One region of the Kocuria sp. CNJ-770 genome, then DNA from elsewhere that is predicted to be linked to it. Evidence: riboswitches for the same ligand, from Rfam matches in the RefSeq annotation. Region 1 holds a riboswitch; the other holds the start of a gene.

What was found. A riboswitch is a leader RNA that binds a small molecule or an ion and turns the genes downstream of it on or off. The one in region 1 is predicted to bind glycine.
Region 2: linked by a shared signal. The riboswitch ahead of gcvP (aminomethyl-transferring glycine dehydrogenase) and the one ahead of BJF77_RS06320 (L-serine ammonia-lyase) in region 1 are both predicted to bind glycine.

What each region holds. Positions count from the first base shown of each region.
Region 1 covers NZ_MKJW01000082.1:2,502-11,228, reverse strand. The annotation lists gene BJF77_RS06350 (carbohydrate ABC transporter permease) at 1-281, shown strand, start outside; gene BJF77_RS06345 (carbohydrate ABC transporter permease) at 274-1,209, shown strand; gene BJF77_RS06340 (Gfo/Idh/MocA family protein) at 1,290-2,678, shown strand; gene BJF77_RS06335 (NAD(P)-dependent oxidoreductase) at 2,675-3,646, shown strand; gene BJF77_RS06330 (mandelate racemase/muconate lactonizing enzyme family protein) at 3,643-4,734, shown strand; gene BJF77_RS06325 (hypothetical protein) at 4,648-5,010, opposite strand; gene BJF77_RS06320 (L-serine ammonia-lyase) at 5,177-6,607, opposite strand; glycine riboswitch at 7,073-7,172, opposite strand; gene BJF77_RS06315 (Xaa-Pro peptidase family protein) at 7,312-8,382, opposite strand; gene BJF77_RS06310 (DUF6807 family protein) at 8,379-8,727, opposite strand, start outside.
Region 2 covers NZ_MKJW01000033.1:3,120-11,846, reverse strand. The annotation lists gene rpoB (DNA-directed RNA polymerase subunit beta) at 1-28, opposite strand, end outside; gene gcvT (glycine cleavage system aminomethyltransferase GcvT) at 274-1,383, opposite strand; partial or broken gene gcvP (aminomethyl-transferring glycine dehydrogenase) at 1,406-4,230, opposite strand; glycine riboswitch at 4,395-4,502, opposite strand; gene rplL (50S ribosomal protein L7/L12) at 4,622-5,005, opposite strand; gene rplJ (50S ribosomal protein L10) at 5,102-5,626, opposite strand; gene BJF77_RS01525 (GNAT family N-acetyltransferase) at 5,933-7,081, opposite strand; gene rplA (50S ribosomal protein L1) at 7,199-7,903, opposite strand; gene rplK (50S ribosomal protein L11) at 7,992-8,423, opposite strand; gene nusG (transcription termination/antitermination protein NusG) at 8,570-8,727, opposite strand, start outside.

The DNA.
Region 1 (8,727 bases):
GGATCACGCTGCCCCTGCTGAGCCCCATCATCTTCTTCAACCTGGTGCTGCAGATCATCCAGGCGTTCCAGTCCTTCACCCAGGCCTTCATCGTCTCCGGCGGCCGGGGAGGGCCCTCCGACTCGACGATGTTCTTCACGCTGTACCTCTATCAGACCGGCTTCGGCCAGTTCGACATGGGCTACGCCGCGGCCATGGCCTGGCTGCTGCTCGTCATCATCGGGGCGTTCACCGCTCTCAACTTCATCGCGTCTAAGTATTGGGTGTTCTACGATGACTAACTCGACAATCGCCTACGACCCCGCCCCGACGGCCGAGCAGGACGCCGCCCCGGCCCCGACGGAGGGCGCGGCGAACCGCCGGTCCCGCGGCCCCGGCGGCCGGGGGCGGATCCGCTCCCTGCTCAAGCACCTGGCGCTGATCCTCACGGGCGGGGTGATGATCTACCCGCTGCTGTGGATGCTGGCCAGCTCCCTGCGCCCCAACGACATCATCTTCCGCGAGCCGGGCATCCTGCTCGAGACCTTCGAGAGCGCCAACTACACGGACGGGTGGACCGCCCTGTCCAGCCCGTTCAGCGTGTACCTGTTCAACTCCGCGGTCGTGGTGCTGGGGTGCATCGTGGGCAACCTGGTCTCCTGCTCGATGGCCGCCTACGCCTTCGCCCGGCTGGAGTTCCGCTTCAAGAAGCCGGCCTTCGCCCTGATGCTCCTCACGATCATGCTCCCGTTCCACGTGGTGATCGTGCCGCAGTACATCATGTTCTCGCAGATCGGGTGGGTGAACACCTTCTGGCCGCTGATCGTGCCGAAGCTGCTCGCCACGGACGCGTTCTTCGTCTTCCTCATGGTCCAGTTCATCCGCGGCATCCCGCGGGACATGGACGAGGCGGCCCGGATCGACGGCGCCGGCCACGCCCGGATCTTCGGGCAGATCATCCTGCCGATGATGGTCCCGGCCCTGGCCACCACCACGATCTTCACGTTCATCTGGACCTGGAACGACTTCTTCAGCGCCCTGATCTACCTGACCGACCCGAACATGTTCACCGTCCCGGTGGCGCTGCGCGCCTTCGTGGACGCCACCGGGGAGTCCTCCTGGGGCTCGCTGTTCGCGATGTCGATCGTGTCCCTGCTGCCGGTGTTCATCGCCTTCCTCGTGGGACAGAAGTTCCTCGTCAAGGGCATCGCCACCACCGGCATCAAGTGACCCGCCCGGGCTCCGTGCCGCCGGGACCGCCGGCACGGAGCCCCACCGAAGACCACCCACCCCAGCAGAAGGAGCACTCGATGCGCAGCGCAGACCCCACCGGCCCGGACGGCACGGCACCGCGGGAGGGGCGGACCCGCTACCTCCTGGTCGGCACCGGCCACCGGTGCGAGATGTACCTCCGCTCGCTGCTGGACGACCACGCCGACGTCGCCGAGCTGGTGGCGGTGGGCGACAGCAACCCCGGGCGGGCCGAGCACTACCGCCGGCTGGTCGAGGAGACCGCAGGAGTGCCGGTCCAGGTCTTCGACCCCGCGGCGCTCACCCGCACGATCCGCGAGCAGGCCATCGACCGGGTCGTGATCACCACCCCCGACGTCACCCACGCCGACTACATCTGCGAGACCCTGCGCGCCGGCGCGGACGCCGTCGTCGAGAAGCCCCTGACCATCGACGCGGAGGGCTGCCGCCGCGTCACCGCGGCCGTGGAGGAGACGGGCCGGCACGTGGTGGTCACGTTCAACTACCGCTACTCCCCGCGCAACACCGCGCTCAAGGACGTCGTGCAGTCCGGGGCGCTCGGCACGGTCACCTCCGTGGACTTCAGCTGGGTGCTGGACACCGTCCACGGCGCCGACTACTTCCGCCGCTGGCACCGGCAGAAGCAGAACTCCGGCGGGCTGCTGGTGCACAAGTCCTCCCACCACTTCGACCTCGTCAACTGGTGGCTGGCCGACGCCCCGGAGCGGGTCTACGCCTCCGGCGGCCTCCGGTTCTACGGGCGGGACAACGCCGAGGCCCGCGCGCGGGCCGGCGCCGTCCGCCCCGCCGGGCCGGACGGCGACCCCTTCGCCCTGGACCTGCGCTCCGACGAGCGGCTCAGCCGGCTCTACCTCGACCACCAGCACCACGACGGCTACCGCCGGGACCAGGACGTGTTCTCCGACGGGATCACCATCGAGGACAACCTCGCGCTCGTGGTCGACTACGCCCGCGGCGCCACCCTCTCCTACTCCCTCAACGCCCACTCGCCCTGGGAGGGCTACCGGGTGGCCGTCAACGGCACCGAGGGCCGGGCCGAGCTGGAGGTCGTGGAGCGCGCGGCCGTGCTGCCCGCCGCCGGCGGGACCCCGGTGGACCCCTCGGTCACCGCCGGGGCGGAGCAGGGCGGGGCCCGGCGGCGCGGCGAGCGGCTGGTCGTCCAGCGGCACTGGGGGACCGCCGAGGAGGTGCCCGTCCGCAACGGCTCCGGCAGCCACGGCGGCGGGGACCGGCTCCTGCTCGCCGACGTGTTCCGGGGACCGGGGGGGGACCCCTACGGCCGGCCCTCCGGCTACCGCGACGGCGTGGCGGCCGTGTCCGTGGGCATCGCCGGCAACCGCTCCCTCGAGACGGGCGCACCGGTGCGGATCGCCGACCTGGACCTCGGCAGCACCGCCGCGGACCGGCGCAGCGGAGTCCCGGCATGACCCGGGTGGTGGTCACCGGCGGGTCCGGCCGGCTCGGGCGCAGCGTCGTCGCCGGGCTGGCGGAGGCCGGCTACGACGTCGTCAGCGTCGACCGCGCCCTGCCGCCCGAGGCGCAGCGGGCGGCCGCGCACCGGGCCGTCGAGCACCGGGCCGCCGAGCTCACCGACCCCGAGGCCACGCACGCGCTGATGCGCGCGGCGCGCCCGGACGCGGTGGTCAACCTCGCGGCCATCGCCGTGCCCTTCAGCGCCCCCGAGCACGTCATCCTGCAGACCAACGCCGTGATCGCCCACACCGTGGCCGAGGCCGCCACCGAGGCCGGGGCCCGCCGGATCGTGATGGCCAGCAGCCCCACCGTGCTGGGCTACGGCTCCCCGGCCGGCTGGCTGCCGCCCGCCCTCCCGCTGACCGAGGACACCCCGCCGCGGCCGTGGCACGCCTACGGGCTGTCCAAGCACGTCGCCGAGCAGGTCGCGCAGATGTTCGCCGCGGCCCGCGGCGGGAGCGTGCGCTACGCCTCCTTCCGCCCCTGCTACGTGATCGCCCCCGAGGAGTGGGCCGGCGCGCCGACCCAGCAGGGGCACACCGTGCGCGAGCGCCTGGACGACCCGGCGCTGGCCGCGCCGGCGCTGTTCAACTACGTGGACGCCCGGGACGTCACCACCTTCCTCGAGGCGCTGCTCGAGGGGATGGGCGCCGTCCGCAACGGGGACACCTTCTTCGTGGGCGCCGCCGACGCCCTGGCCCGGCGCCCGCTGGCGGAGCTGATCCCGCAGTTCGTCCCCGGCAGCGAGGAGCTCGCCGCGGGCCTGACCGGGACGGCGCCGGCCTTCAGCATCGACAAGGCCCGCGAGGAGCTGGGCTGGGAGCCGGCGCGCTCCTGGCGCACCGAGCTCCGCGAGGACGCCGGTGACCCGGCCTCCGGGGAGCTCGCCGGCGCCGGGCGGCACGGGAAGGACACCGCATGAGCATCGCCGCCGTGCACACCGAGCTGATCACCGCCCGGCTGCTGCGCAGCTGGGGCCCCGAGGCCCCGCGCAACCACCTGATCGCCGTCACGGTCGTGGCCGACGACGGCGCCACCGGCACCGGCTTCTCCTGGACCCCGACCATCGGGGCGCGCGCCGTGCAGGCGCTGCTCGACGACGACCTCGCCGCCTTCGTCCGCGGCCGAGACGAGCACCCGGAGGTGCTGTGGGACGACGCCTGGAAGTTCCTGCACGAGGGCGGCACGGGGCTCACCGGCATCGCCCTCGCGGGGATCGACCTGGCCCTGTGGGACCTGCGGGCCCGGCGGGCCGGCCTGTCCGTGCCCGCGCTGCTGGGCCGGCGGCAGCAGGACGTGGCCGTCTACGGCTCCGGCGTGAACCTGCACTACGAGCTCGACGAGCTGCGGGAGCAGGTGCGCCGCTGGGTCGCCGCGGGCTTCGGCGCCGTCAAGATCAAGGTGGGCCGGCCCGACCTGCGCGAGGACGTCGAGCGCGTGGCCGCCGTGCGCGAGCTGCTCGGCCCCGACCGCGGCCTGATGATCGACGCCAACCAGCGCTGGGACCTGCCCACGGCCCGCCGGGCCCTGGACGCGCTGGAGCCCTTCGCGCCCTCGTGGCTGGAGGAGCCGCTGCGCGCGGACGACCTCGAGGGCTACCGCCAGCTGCGACGGTTCAGCCGTGTGCCCATCGCGCTCGGGGAGAACCTGCACAACGTCTACCGGTTCCGGGACTTCATCGCCGCCGGGGCCGTGGACATCGTCCAGCCGAACATCGTACGGGTGGGCGGCATCACTCCCTTCCGGCGGATCGTGGAGCTCGCCCGCACCCACAACGTGGGGATCGCCCCCCACCTGCTGCCGGAGCTCTCGGGGCAGCTGGCGCTGACCCTCGCGGAGCCGACCATGGTGGAGGTGGTCGAGGACGCGGGGTTCGCCGATCTCGGCGTCCTGGCCGGGCCGTCCCCGGTGCGCGTCACGGGGTCACGGCTGGAGCTCCTGGACCGCCCCGGACTCGGCCTGGCGCTGCGGCAGCAGGCGCTGCCCGCCCTGCAGGAGGCCGCGGTCTGACCCCGCCGGCCCCTGGTCACCGGGGGCGTCGGGGGTGCGCCGGGCCTGCTGCCGGGCCCGCAGCAGCGCGTCCGTCTGGCTCGCCCAGCCGAGCCGGTGCTGCTCGAAGCGGGGCACCAGACCGGCGATCGTGAGGACGACGCCGAGCACCACCGTGCCGACGAGCAGGTCGTACGGGGCCCGGCCCCCGAGGAGCGTGAGTCCCATGCCGGCCATCGCGGGGGCCGTCATCAGCACGCCGAGAGCGGCCACCACGTCCGCCAAGGTCATTCTCATCTGCAAACCTCCTCGGCACGAGGCTAGACCTTTGTCCAGTCCGGGGCGCAGTGTGCCCCTTGATGACGTGCCGACCACGGACGACGTGCCCGCCCGGGCGGTTCGCGGCGGCCGGCCCGGCGGGGAGGCCGCGCGGGCGGTCCCTCCGCCGCGGGACGGGGGCGGGTCAGCACTCCACGACGTTGACGGCGAGTCCGCCCAGGGCGGTCTCCTTGTACTTGTGGCTCATGTCCTTGCCGGTCTCGCGCATCGTCACGATGACCTGGTCGAGACTGACCCGGTGCGTGCCGTCCCCCCACATGGCCATCTTGGCGGCGTTGATGGCCTTGGCCGCGGCGATCGCGTTGCGCTCGATGCACGGGATCTGCACCAGGCCGCCGATCGGGTCGCAGGTCAGCCCGAGGTTATGCTCCATGGCGATCTCGGCGGCGTTCTCCACCTGGGCGGGCGTGCCGCCGAGGACCTCCGCCAGGCCGGCGGCGGCCATCGAGGAGGCGGACCCCACCTCGCCCTGGCAGCCGACCTCGGCCCCGGAGATCGAGGCCTGCTCCTTGTAGAGCACCCCGACCGCCCCGGCCGTGAGCAGGAACCGGACCACGAGGTCCTGCCGGGCGGCCTCGAGCGCCTCCGGGCCCTCGGCGGCGGCGGCCCGGGCCGCGGGGGAGTAGTGGGTGGCGTAGAACAGCACCGCCGGGATGATGCCGGCCGCCCCGTTGGTGGGGGCGGTGACCACCCGGCCGCCGGAGGCGTTCTCCTCGTTGACCGCCAGGGCCACGAGGTTCACCCACTCCGGCCAGAAGCCCGGGTCCCGGTCCGGGTCCTCGGTGCGCAGCCGCCGGTGCCACTCCGGGGCGCGGCGGGCGACGTCCAGCCCTCCGGGCAGCGGGCCCGTGCGCCGGAGGCTGGAGTCCTTGCACTCCTCCATCACGGCCCAGATGTGCAGCAGCTGCTCCCGGATCTCGTCCTCACGGCGCCACGTCCGCTCGTTGGCCAGCATCACCTCGCTGATCGGCCGGCCGGTGCCCGCGCAGTGGCCCAGCAGCTCCCGGGCGGTGCGGAAGGGGTGGGGCACCTGTGCGCTGGCGGCCTCCAGCTCGGCCGCGGCGGTGTCCTCCTCGCCCTCCCGGACGATGAACCCGCCGCCCACGGAGAACCAGGTCTCGCCGGCGAGCACGGTTCCGTCCGCGTCGAGCGCCTGGAAGCGCATGCCGTTGGTGTGCCGCTCCAGCACGGTCAGCGGGTGCTGCACCATGTCCGCGACGCCGTAGCGGAGGTCCCTGCGGTGCCCGAGGGCCGCGCACAGCCGCAGCCTCCCGGTGCCGGCGATGTCGGCCAGCCGCTCCTCCACCTCGTCGGGGCGGACCTGCTCCGGGTCGTAGCCCTCCAGACCCAGCAGGATCGCGGTGAACGTGCCGTGGCCGCGACCGGTGGCGGACAGCGACCCGTAGACGTCCACGCGCAGGTCGGCGGTGCGCTCCAGGAGGTCCTGGGCGACCAGGGTCCCGGCGAAGCGGCGGGCGGCGCGCATGGGCCCGACGGTGTGCGAGCTCGAGGGGCCGATGCCCACGGTGAACAGATCGAAGACGCTGATGGCCATGGTGGTGCTCCAGAACAGAGTGGCGGCCCCGGGACGGGGTGGACGGGATGACGGGAGGGCGTCGGCCGCTGCGCTGCGGCCCGGCTCCCCTGCTGGACGACGGCCGGCGGCGGCTGCCGCACCGGACCGGGCGTGACTCGCACGGGCCCACCGGCGGCCTCCGCGGCATGCGCTCGGGGGACGACGGCGGGTCCTCCGGGGAGGTCTCGCCGCGGACGGGTCGGCCTCCAACGGAGGCGGTGTCCCCGCGGACGCCTCCGGCGGCACGGGCGCGCCCCGGTGCGGTCGCGGCGGGCCGAGGTGGTCGTCATCGAGGAACTCCGGGCTTCTGCGCGGTGGGCTCGCGCGGTCTGCGGGTTCCTCCCCGATCTGTTGCACGGCCTGAGAGTTTCCGCCGCACCCGGAGGGGGTGCGGCTTGCTCCGTCGGCGAGCGCGGACCAGGCCACGCCACTTTCCAGAGGTGCCTCGGCGCGGCGGTGCTTGGGCCTGAGAGTTTCCCGGGGAGGAATTGCTCCTACGGCGCCCGATCGGTGTGGCCGAGCGGGTCTCTCCCGCCGCGCGTCGATGGCGGCAGTCGTGTGACTGTCAGCACAATCTAGTGGAGGCGGCCGCAGGAGGCAACGGCGCCTGCCCCTCGCGCACCGCGGCGCCGGTCATCGGCGTCTCCCGGGCCGCGGCCGGCCGGGCCACGGCCCGGCGCCGTTCAGCGCTCGAGCGTGGCGGGGCGGTCCCGGCCGCGCACCCGGACGACCGGCCAGCGGGGGTCCACCGACAGCGGCCGGGGCCCGCCGGCGCCCAGCAGCACGGTGTCCTCGATCTTCGCGCCGGGGGCGGAGGGGTTCCACGCGAAGGCCTGGTGCTCGTGCACCCGGTCCGGGACACCGGGGACCAGCCGCGGATCGCGGCCCGCGTAGCCGGCGGGGCCGCCCTGGTGGTGCCGGGTCCACTCCCCGGCGTCGAAGCCGTGGCGCGGATAGGCCTGCTGGAGGACCGGGAGCACGTCCGCGAGCGGCAGCCCGGGGCGCAGGGCGTCCAGGACGTCGGCCTCGACCTCCGCGATCCCCGCCTCCGCGTCGGCCTCCTGCGCGGTGGCGGGACCGAAGCGGACCCAGCGGGTCACGTTGGCGATCAGCCCGCCGCGGCGGGCGCAGACCACGGCCATCGCCCGCCGCCCCAGCGGGGCCGCGGTCGGCAGGGGGTGGCGGTGCGCCAGCCGCTGCGCGCCGCTGCACAGCAGCACGATCGGCTCCGCGCCGCGCCGCACCAGCCCGGCGGACAGCTCGGCGGCGACCTCCCGCTCGGTGCTGTGCGGGGTGGCCCGGCTCAGCACGTCCGTGAGCACGGCGGCGGCGACCCGGCACAGGGCCTCGTAGCGCAGCGTCTCCCCGGGCAGCAGGGACGCGCGGGCGGCCCGGAGCGGGGCCGCGAGACAGTCCTCGGCGAGCACCGCCATCGAGCGGGCGGCGGGGAACCAGCTCTCCGGGGCGGCCGGGGCGGCGTGCCACGGCAGCTCGTGCAGGCGGACGTCGTCGGGCAGCTCCTCGGCCGTGAGCCGGGCCGCCTCGCTGGCGGAGGTCACCACCTCGTCCCCGTCCTGGTGCACCAGCACGGACGCCACCGGCGGGCCGGCGAGGGAGACGTGCACGCGGGCCCCGTCGAGGTACCAGGACACCGCCGTGGCGCTCTCCAGGAGCACGGCGTCCCCGCCGTGCTCCTGGAGCACGCGCAGGACCCGGCGCCGCTTCTCCGGCCGATCGGCGCCCGAGGAGCTCACGCGCCGGGGCTCTCGGCCGGGCCGCGGCTCTCGGCGGCAGCGTCGAGCAGGGCCTGCACCCCGGTGGCGTCCAGGCGGCCGTCCACCACGAGGACGTGCACCGCCCGCTCGAGCGGGGCCTCCGGGCCGGTGGTCACCGGGGCGTCCCAGGCCGGCGCGAGGCCCGCCCCCGGATAGCCCGAGACGCGGACGAACCACGGGTCGGCCGACGGCCCTCCGTGGCGCAGGACGAGCGTGGCGGGGCGCCCGGCGAACTCGGCGGAGAAGGCCAGCCACGGGGACACGCTTCCGTGCACGGCGTCCTCGCCCGCGGCGGCCGCGGTGAACACGTCCGCGTCCGTGCAG
Region 2 (8,727 bases), on a different contig from region 1:
CGTTCGAATCGGTGCTCGAGGCGACCAAGATGGATTCCTTCCACAGACCTGCAGTTGAATCGCGCAGTTCCCGAGATCGGGGTTACGGGTGTGCGCGGGCCAGCGCGCTGAGCCGCTGGTTCGCGCCCCGGGGGTGCCCACCGCTATATGAAGGCACGCAGAATGAGGGACAACGCAAATATCCAGCATAGGCCGGAGTGGCCGGTCTGTCCACCCGGCCGGTGGACGCGGGCGCCCACCGGCCGTAGGATGAGGAATTTCGTGCCGTGCGTCTCAGCTGCGGCGATAGAAGGGCAGCCCGACGACCTCCACGGGGGCGCGGCGGCCCCGCACGTCGGCCTCGAGCGGGACCCCGGCCTCCAGCGCCGCCGGCTGCACGAGGGCCATGGCCACCGGGTGGCCGAGGGTCGGTGACGGGACGCCGCTGGTGACCTCGCCGACCGTCTCGTCCCCGGCGAGCACCGTGTTGCCGGCCCGGACGGGGCGGCGGGTGAGCCCCCGCAGGCCCACCAGCACCCGGGCCGGGGGCGCGGCCGCCTGCTCCTCGAGCGCCGCCCGCCCCACGAAATCGCCCTTGCTCCGCAGCGCCGCCTCCACGAGCCGGCCCAGCCCGGCCTCGAACGGCGTGATGTCGGGGCCGAGCTCGTGGCCGTACAGCGGCATCCCCGCCTCGAGGCGCAGCGAGTCGCGGGCGGCGAGCCCGGCGGGCACGACCCCGCGGTCCTCCCCCGCCGCGAGCAGCGCGTCCCACACGGTGCGCGCGTGCTCGGGGGCCACGTAGAGCTCGAAGCCGTCCTCGCCCGTGTACCCGGTGCGGGCCACGAGCGCGGGCGCCCCGGCGACCTCGGTGGTCGTGCAGGCGTAGTACCCCAGCTCCCGCACGGCGTCCGGGTCGGCGCAGCCGGCGGCGAGCAGCGTGTCCTGGGCCGCGGGGCCCTGGACGGCCACCAGGGCGGTGGCCTCCGTGCGGTCCTCGACCGCGACGTCGTGGCCGTCCGCGCGCTCCTCCAGCGCTCGCAGCACGGTCGCCGTGTTCGCCGCGTTGGGCACCACCAGGAACCGGTCCTCGGCCAGGCGGTAGGTGATGAGGTCGTCCAGGACCCGGCCGGCCTCGTCGACGAGGAGCGAGTACTTCGCCCGGCCGGGGGCCACGGCGCTCATCCGGGCGACGACCGCCGCGTCCAGGAACGCGGCCGCGTGCGGGCCCTCCACGGCGATCTCGCCCATGTGGGACAGGTCGAAGACCCCGGCGGCCCGGCGCACCGCGTGGTGCTCGGCGACGTCGTTGCCGTACTTGAGGGGCATCTGCCAGCCGCCGAAGTCGGTGCTCACGGCACCGGCCTCCCGGTGGGCGGCCTCCAGCGGAGTGGTGCGGGGGCTCATCGGGCGCCTCCGCCGGCGCGGCCGAGGCGAAGGCCTCGATCGGCGGGCAGCTGCAGACCAGGTTGCGGTCCCCGGCGGCGTTCTCCACCCGGCCCACGGGCACCCAGTACTTCGCCAGCCGCAGCTCGGGCAGGGGGTAGGCGGCCTGGGAGCGCGGGTAGGCGCGCTCCCAGGAGTCGGCCGTGAGCACCTCCGCGGTGTGCGGGGCGTGGCGGAGCACGGAGTCCTCGAGCGCCACCTCGCCGTCGGCCACGGCCTGCATCTCGGCGTGGATCGAGCGCATCGCGGCCACGAAGCGGTCCAGCTCGGCGAGGTTCTCCGACTCGGTGGGCTCGACCATGAGGGTGCCGGCCACGGGGAACGCGAGCGTGGGGGCGTGGAAGCCGTAGTCGACCAGCCGTTTGCACACGTCCTCGGCGGTGACCCCCGAGGCCTTGGTGAGGGGGCGCAGGTCGAGGATGCACTCGTGGGCCACGAGCCCGCCGGGGCCGGTGTACAGCGTCGGGAAGACGTCCGCGAGCCGGGCCGAGACGTAGTTGGCGCTGAGGATCGCGGTGCGCGAGGAGGCGGTGAGCCCCTCGGCGCCGGCCATGGCGATGTACATCCAGGAGATCGGCAGCACCCCGGCTGAGCCGTAGCGGGCCTGGGAGACGGGGAAGGTCTCGGCGCCCGCGCCCGCGTCCGCGGCGGCGGGGTCCTCGGGCAGGAACGGCACCAGGTGCTCGGCGACCGCCACCGGCCCCACCCCGGGTCCGCCGCCCCCGTGCGGGATGCAGAAGGTCTTGTGCAGGTTCAGGTGGGAGACGTCCCCGCCGAAGCGGCCGGGACGGGCCAGGCCCATGAGGGCGTTGAGGTTGGCGCCGTCCACGTAGACCTGCCCGCCGGCGTCGTGCACGGCCGCGCAGACGGCGGTGACCTGCTCCTCGAACACCCCGTGCGTGGAGGGGTAGGTGATCATGATCCCCGCGAGCTCGTCCCCCACGGCCGCGATCTTCGCGTCGAGGTCGTCCAGGTCCACGGAGCCGTCCGCGGCCGTGGCCACCACCACGACCTTCAGGTCGGCGAGCACCGCGGACGCCGCGTTGGTGCCGTGGGCGGAGGACGGGATGAGGATGGTGGTGCGCCGGTCGTCCCCGCGGGAGAGGTGGTAGCGGCGGATCGCCAGCAGACCGGCGAGCTCCCCCTGCGACCCGGCGTTGGGCTGGACGGACACGGCGGCGTAGCCGGTGATCTCCGCGAGCCAGGACTCCAGCTGGGCGATGAGCTCCCGGTAGCCGACGGTCTGCTCCTCGGGGGCCAGCGGGTGGATCGAGGCAAACTCGGGCCAGCTGATGGGCTCCATCTCCGCGGCCGCGTTGAGCTTCATGGTGCAGGAGCCCAGCGGGATCATGGTCCGGTCCAGGGCCAGGTCCTTGTCCGCGAGGGAGCGCAGCCAGCGCATCATCGCGGTCTCGGAGCGGTGCAGGGTGAACACCGGGTGGGCGAGGTAGGAGTCGGTGCGCAGCAGCGCGGCCGGCAGGTCCCAGACGGCGGTCCCGTCCGCGGGGGCGGAGGTCCCGAAGGCGGCCAGCACCGCGTCCACGTCGCGCTCGTCGTGGGGCTCCCCCACCGAGACGGACACGTGGTCGGCGTCGGCCCGGCGGACGTTGACGCCGCGCTCGGCGGCGGCCGCGACGACCGCGTCGGCGCGGCCGGGCACCTCGGCCAGGACGGTGTCGAAGAACGTGCCGTGCACCACCGGCACCCCGGCGGCGGAGAGCCCCTCGGCCAGCCGCGCGGCGAGCCCGTGCACGCGCTCGGCGATGGCGCGCAGCCCGTCCGCGCCGTGGTAGGCGGCGTAGGCGCCGGCGACGATGGCCAGCAGCGCCTGGGCCGTGCAGATGTTGGAGGTGGCCTTCTCGCGGCGGATGTGCTGCTCGCGGGTCTGCAGCGCCAGGCGGTAGGCCGGCCGGCCGGAGGAGTCCACCGAGACGCCCACCAGGCGGCCGGGCAGATTGCGCTCCAGGCCCTTGCGGCAGGCCATGAACGCGGCGTGGGGCCCGCCGAAGAACAGGGGCACCCCGAAGCGCTGGGCGGAGCCGACGGCGATGTCCGCGCCCTGCTCCCCCGGGGAGCGCAGGAGGGTGAGGGCCAGCAGGTCGGTGGCGACGGCCACCAGCGCGCCCTGCGCGTGGGCCTGCTCCGTGCGCTCCGCCAGGTCGGCGACGTCCCCGTCGACGCCGACCTGGGTCAGGACCACGCCGAAGAACTCGCCCTCGGGCAGGCCCTCGGCGAGGTCGGCGACGACCAGGTCGATGCCCACGGCCCGGCAGCGCCCGCGCAGCACGGCGAGGGTCTGCGGCAGGGTGCGGGAGTCCACGGCGACGCGGCGGCTGCCGGACCTGCGGTTGGCGCGGCGCATCATGAGCACGGCCTCCGCCACGGCGGTGGCCTCGTCGAGCAGGGAGGCGTTGGCCAGGTCGAGGCCGGTGAGGTCCATGACGGCGTTCTGGAAGGTCAGCAGGGCCTCGAGGCGGCCCTGGGAGATCTCCGGCTGGTACGGGGTGTAGGAGGTGTACCAGGCGGGGTTCTCGAGGATGTTGCGGCGCAGCGCGGGCGGGGTGACGGTCTCGGCGTAGCCTGGCCGATCATCTGGGTCATCACCCGGTTCTTCGCCGCGATCCGGCGCAGGGCGGTGAGCGCCTCGTGCTCCGACATGGGCTCCGGCAGCCGCAGGGGCTCGTCGCCGGCGATGCTGCGGGGGACCGCGCGGGCGACGAGCTCGTCGAGGTCGGCCGCGCCGATGGTCTCGAGCATGATCCCGGTCTCGGCCGCGTCCGGTCCGAGGTGGCGTGGAAGGAAGGACAAGGTCAGCTCCTCGTGGTTCGAGGCCCGGTGGGGCCCGTCCGGCCCTCCCCGCTCTGTTCGCTGACCTGAGAGTTTTCACCGGCTCCGCGCGGGGGCCGGCTTGCACCGTCGGTGGTCCCCGCCCGGGGCCGGTGGCCGGGGGCGGTTGACCTCTTCAGAGTGGCCTGCTCGCAGCGGTACGGGTGCCTGAGAGATTCCCGGGGAGGATTTGCTCCTTCGGCGCCGCCGGCCGTCCGGGGGCGGACGGCGGCGGACTCTCCCGCTGCGGGTGGGCGGCCGATGTGGTTGTGCCTCCAGTGTCCCACACCCCGGCGGGCACGGCACGAGCCCCGGACGCCGTGCGTCCGGGGCCTCGTGGGATCGGGTGCGCCGTGGCGCCTCCGGGAGGGTCCTACTTGAGGGTGACGGTGGCGCCGGCGCCCTCGAGGGCCTCCTTGGCCTTGTCCGCGGCCTCCTTGTTGGCGCCCTCGAGGACGGCCTTGGGGGCCGAGTCCACGAGGTCCTTGGCCTCCTTGAGGCCGAGGGAGGTCAGCGCGCGGACCTCCTTGATGACCTGGATCTTCTTGTCGCCGGCGGCCTCGAGCACGACGTCGAACTCGGTCTGCTCCTCGGCCTCCTCGGCGGCGGCGGCCGGAGCGGCGGCACCGGCGACGGCCACGGGGGCGGCGGCGGTGACGTCGAAGGTCTCCTCGAAGGCCTTGACGAACTCGGAGAGCTCGATGAGGGAGAGCTCCTTGAACGCGTCGATCAGTTCAGCGGTGGTGAGCTTGGCCATGGTGTGGCTCCTTTTCGATGGTGTGCCCCGGCCGGGTTCGTCGGCGCGGGACGGTCTGGTTCCGTGGTGAGAATGTGCCTCGCGGCGGGGTGCTGGTCAGGCGCCCTGCTCCTCGACCTTGGCGCGCAGCGCCTCGGCCGTACGGACGGTCTTGGACAGCGGGGCCTGGAACAGCGCCGCGGCCTGGGACAGGGACGCCTGGGCGGCACCGGCCACCTTGGCCAGCAGCACCTCGCGGGACTCGAGGTCCGCGAGCTGCTTGATCTCCGCCTCGCTGAGGGCCTTGCCCTCGAGGTAACCGCCCTTGACGACGAGCTGCGGGTTCGCCTTGGCGAAGTCACGCAGGCTCTTGGCGGCCTCGACGGGGTCCCCCGAGATGAAGGCGATCGCGCTCGGGCCGGCGAGCTGGCCGTCGAACGCGTCGATGCCCATCTCCTTGGCCGCGATCGCGGTCAGCGTGTTCTTCACCACGGCGTATTCGGCGTTCTCACCGAGCGAGCGGCGCAGCTCCTTGAGCTGGGCCACGGTGAGGCCGCGGTACTCAGTCAGGACAGCGGCGTCCGAGTTGGAGAACAGTTCCTTCAACTCGGCGACCGCGGCTGCCTTTTCCGGGTTCGCCATGGTACTCCTTCCGGTCTTCGATGCCGGCCGCTGCCGGAAGGGCCCGGACACAGAAAAAGCCCCGCGCAGATGCCCGGGGCTCCGCGGCCCACCCCTGGTCCGGGGCGTGCTCGCTGTGCTGGTTCACCTGCGCTGGCCGTTCCTGGCGGAACTCTTACGGCTGCTCCCCGTTCCGCACGCTCCTGAACGGGGCGCACGAGGCAGGGAGAACACGACCGGCGGTCTTTGGTACAGCCCACCCTACCCGAGGGCCCCGGGCCCGCCAAATCGGCGCCGCCCGCGCGAAGCGGCTCGGTCCCCGGGCGGTCAGGCCGCCGGGAACTCCCGGGACCACACCCCGCTGCGCCCGGCGACCCGGAAGCCGAGGCGGTGGTTGACCCGGCTCATCCGGTCGTCGCCGCTGTGGGACCACGAGTACACGGTGCGCACGGCCGGGGCCAGCCGTTCGAGCTGCTGCAGGTTCGCGAGCTTGAGACGGGTGGCGAGCCACCGGCGGCGGTGCTCGCGCAGCACCACGGTCTCGTCCTGCATCCCGATCACCGGGTCCTCCCCCGCCAGGACGATCTCCGTCATCCCGACCAGGCGCCCGGTGGTCCCGTGCTCGGCGACGGCGACCAGCGACACGTTGCCGGCCTCGGCGCGCAGCTGCTCGGTGCGGCGCACCCGCTCGGCGTCCCAGGGCTCCGGGTCGGCCTCCACCGGGGCCAGGAAGGAGTCGGCGGCCATCCGCGAGTGCAGGGCGGCGAGCTCGTCGAGCCGCTCCTCGGGGGCGGGCCCGGTCCACACGTGGATGCGGTACGCCTCCGGAGCCGGCGAGGCCGCGACCTCGCGCAGCAGGGCCTGCACGCGGGCCGGCGGCAGGGGGACCTCCAGGACGCCGAAGTCGCTGACCGACTCCAGCCGGTACCCGGCGTGGAGGGCGAAGCGGGTCTGCCGGTTGGAGACGGGCAGGCGGCCGGAGCCGTCCGCGGCGTCGACCCATTCGACCATCCCCGGGGTGATCACGGGGAAGACCCCGGTCACGCTGCCGTCGCCCTGGATCTCCTCCGGGCCGGGGTGCTCGGTCTGGATCCGCAGGTGCCGGCGGGACTCGCCCACCGCGAGCTGCTCGGCCGCGCCGAGCAGCTCGCTGCCCGTGCCCTGCGAGGTGACGTCGGGGTCCACGTCGACGGTGATGTGCGCGGTCCCGGTGGAGGCCACCAGGGGCATGCGCACCTCGGCCCGGCCCGCGAGCCGGTCCCCGGCCCAGGCCAGCAGCACCACGACCCGCTCGAAGGGGTCCAGCAGGTCCCGGTAGAGCTCCTGCGCGTCGCCCGTGAGGTCCGAGATGCCCCACACGTGCTGACGGGACCGGCGCACCAGACCGGCGACCCGGCCCAGCAGCTCCTGGGCGGCGTCGTCGAAGTCGTCGGGGATGCGCATCTGCTCGATCCGCACTGGGGGGTGCTCGATCACGGGGACTCCCTTCCGGAGGGCGGCGGTGCCCCCGGGCTCGCGTGGGTGGAACGACGGGGGGCCCGGCCGCAGCGGCCGGGCCCCCCGTGCGGGCCCGCTGGGGCCCGGTGTGCGGCGTCAGGCGCCGACGACGACCTCGGTGGCGTTCGGGTCGACCGGGATGCCCGGGCCGAACGTGGTCGAGACGGTCGCCTTGGTGATGTAGCGGCCCTTCGAGGCGGAGGGCTTCAGGCGCAGGATCTCCTCGAGCGCGGCGCCGTAGTTCTCGGCCAGCTTCTCGACCTCGAAGGAGGTCTTGCCCACGATGAAGTGCAGGTTCGAGTGCTTGTCGACGCGGAAGTCGATCTTGCCGCCCTTGATGTCGTTGACGGCCTTGGTCACGTCCATGGTGACGGTGCCCGTCTTCGGGTTCGGCATGAGGTTGCGCGGACCGAGCACCTTGCCCAGGCGCCCCACCTTCCCCATCATGTCCGGGGTCGCCACGGCGGCGTCGAAGTCGGTCCAGCCGCCCTGGATGCGGGCGATCAGGTCGTCGGAGCCCACGTGGTCGGCGCCGGCCTCCTCCGCGGCGGCGGCCTTGTCGCCGGTCGCGAAGACGACGACTCGGGCGGTCTTGCCGGTGCCGTTGGGCAGGTTGACCGTGCCGCGGACCATCTGGTCCGCCTTGCGGGGGTCCACGCCGAGCCGGAGGACGACCTCCACGGTGGAGTCGGTCTTGGCGGTGTCGATCTCCTTGGCCAGGGCCACGGCCTCGGCCGGGCTGTAGAGCCCCTCGCCGATCCGGGCCGCTGCCGCCTGGTATGCCTTGCTGCGCTTTGCCATCTGCTTCTTCTCCTTGTGCAGTTGTGGTCTGCGGACCGCGCTCGGTCCTGCCACGTCAATAACGGTGGGTGGTGTCAGCCGAGGCTGATCACTCGACCTCGATGCCCATCGAGCGGGCGGTGCCGGCGATGATCTTCGCCGCGGCGTCGATGTCGTTGGCGTTGAGGTCTTCCTTCTTGGTCTCGGCGATCTCCCGGACCTGGTCCATGGTGAGCTTGCCGACCTTCTGGGTGTGCGGGACGCCGGAGCCCTTGGCGACGCCGGCGGCCTTCTTGATGAGCTGCGCGGCGGGCGGGGTCTTGGTGACGAACGTGAACGAGCGGTCCTCGTACACCGTGATCTCCACGGGGACGATGTTGCCGCGCTGGGACTCCGTGGCCGCGTTGTAGGCCTTGCAGAACTCCATGATGTTGACGCCGTGCTGACCGAGGGCCGGGCCCACGGGGGGCGCCGGGTTGGCGGCGCCTGCCTGGATCTGCAGCTTGATGAGGCCGGAGACCTTCTTCTTCTTGGGAGCCATGTGCTGGTCCTTCTTCTGCTGGACGTACCGGCGCACAGGAGCGTACGACGGCGGGTGGCCGCCGTGGCGCGGCGGCCGGTCGGCCCCGGCGGCGAAGCATGCGCCGCGGGGACGGGAACGGTGGGCGGGCGGTCGCGCCCGCCGGGTCAGATCTTGGAGACCTGGTTGAAGCCGAGGGTGACGGGGGTCTCGCGCTCGAAGATCGACACGAGGACGACGAGCTGCTGGGACTCCACCTTGATCTCGGAGATGGTGGCGGGAAGGGTCTCGAAGGGACCCTCCTTGACGATCACGGACTCCCCGA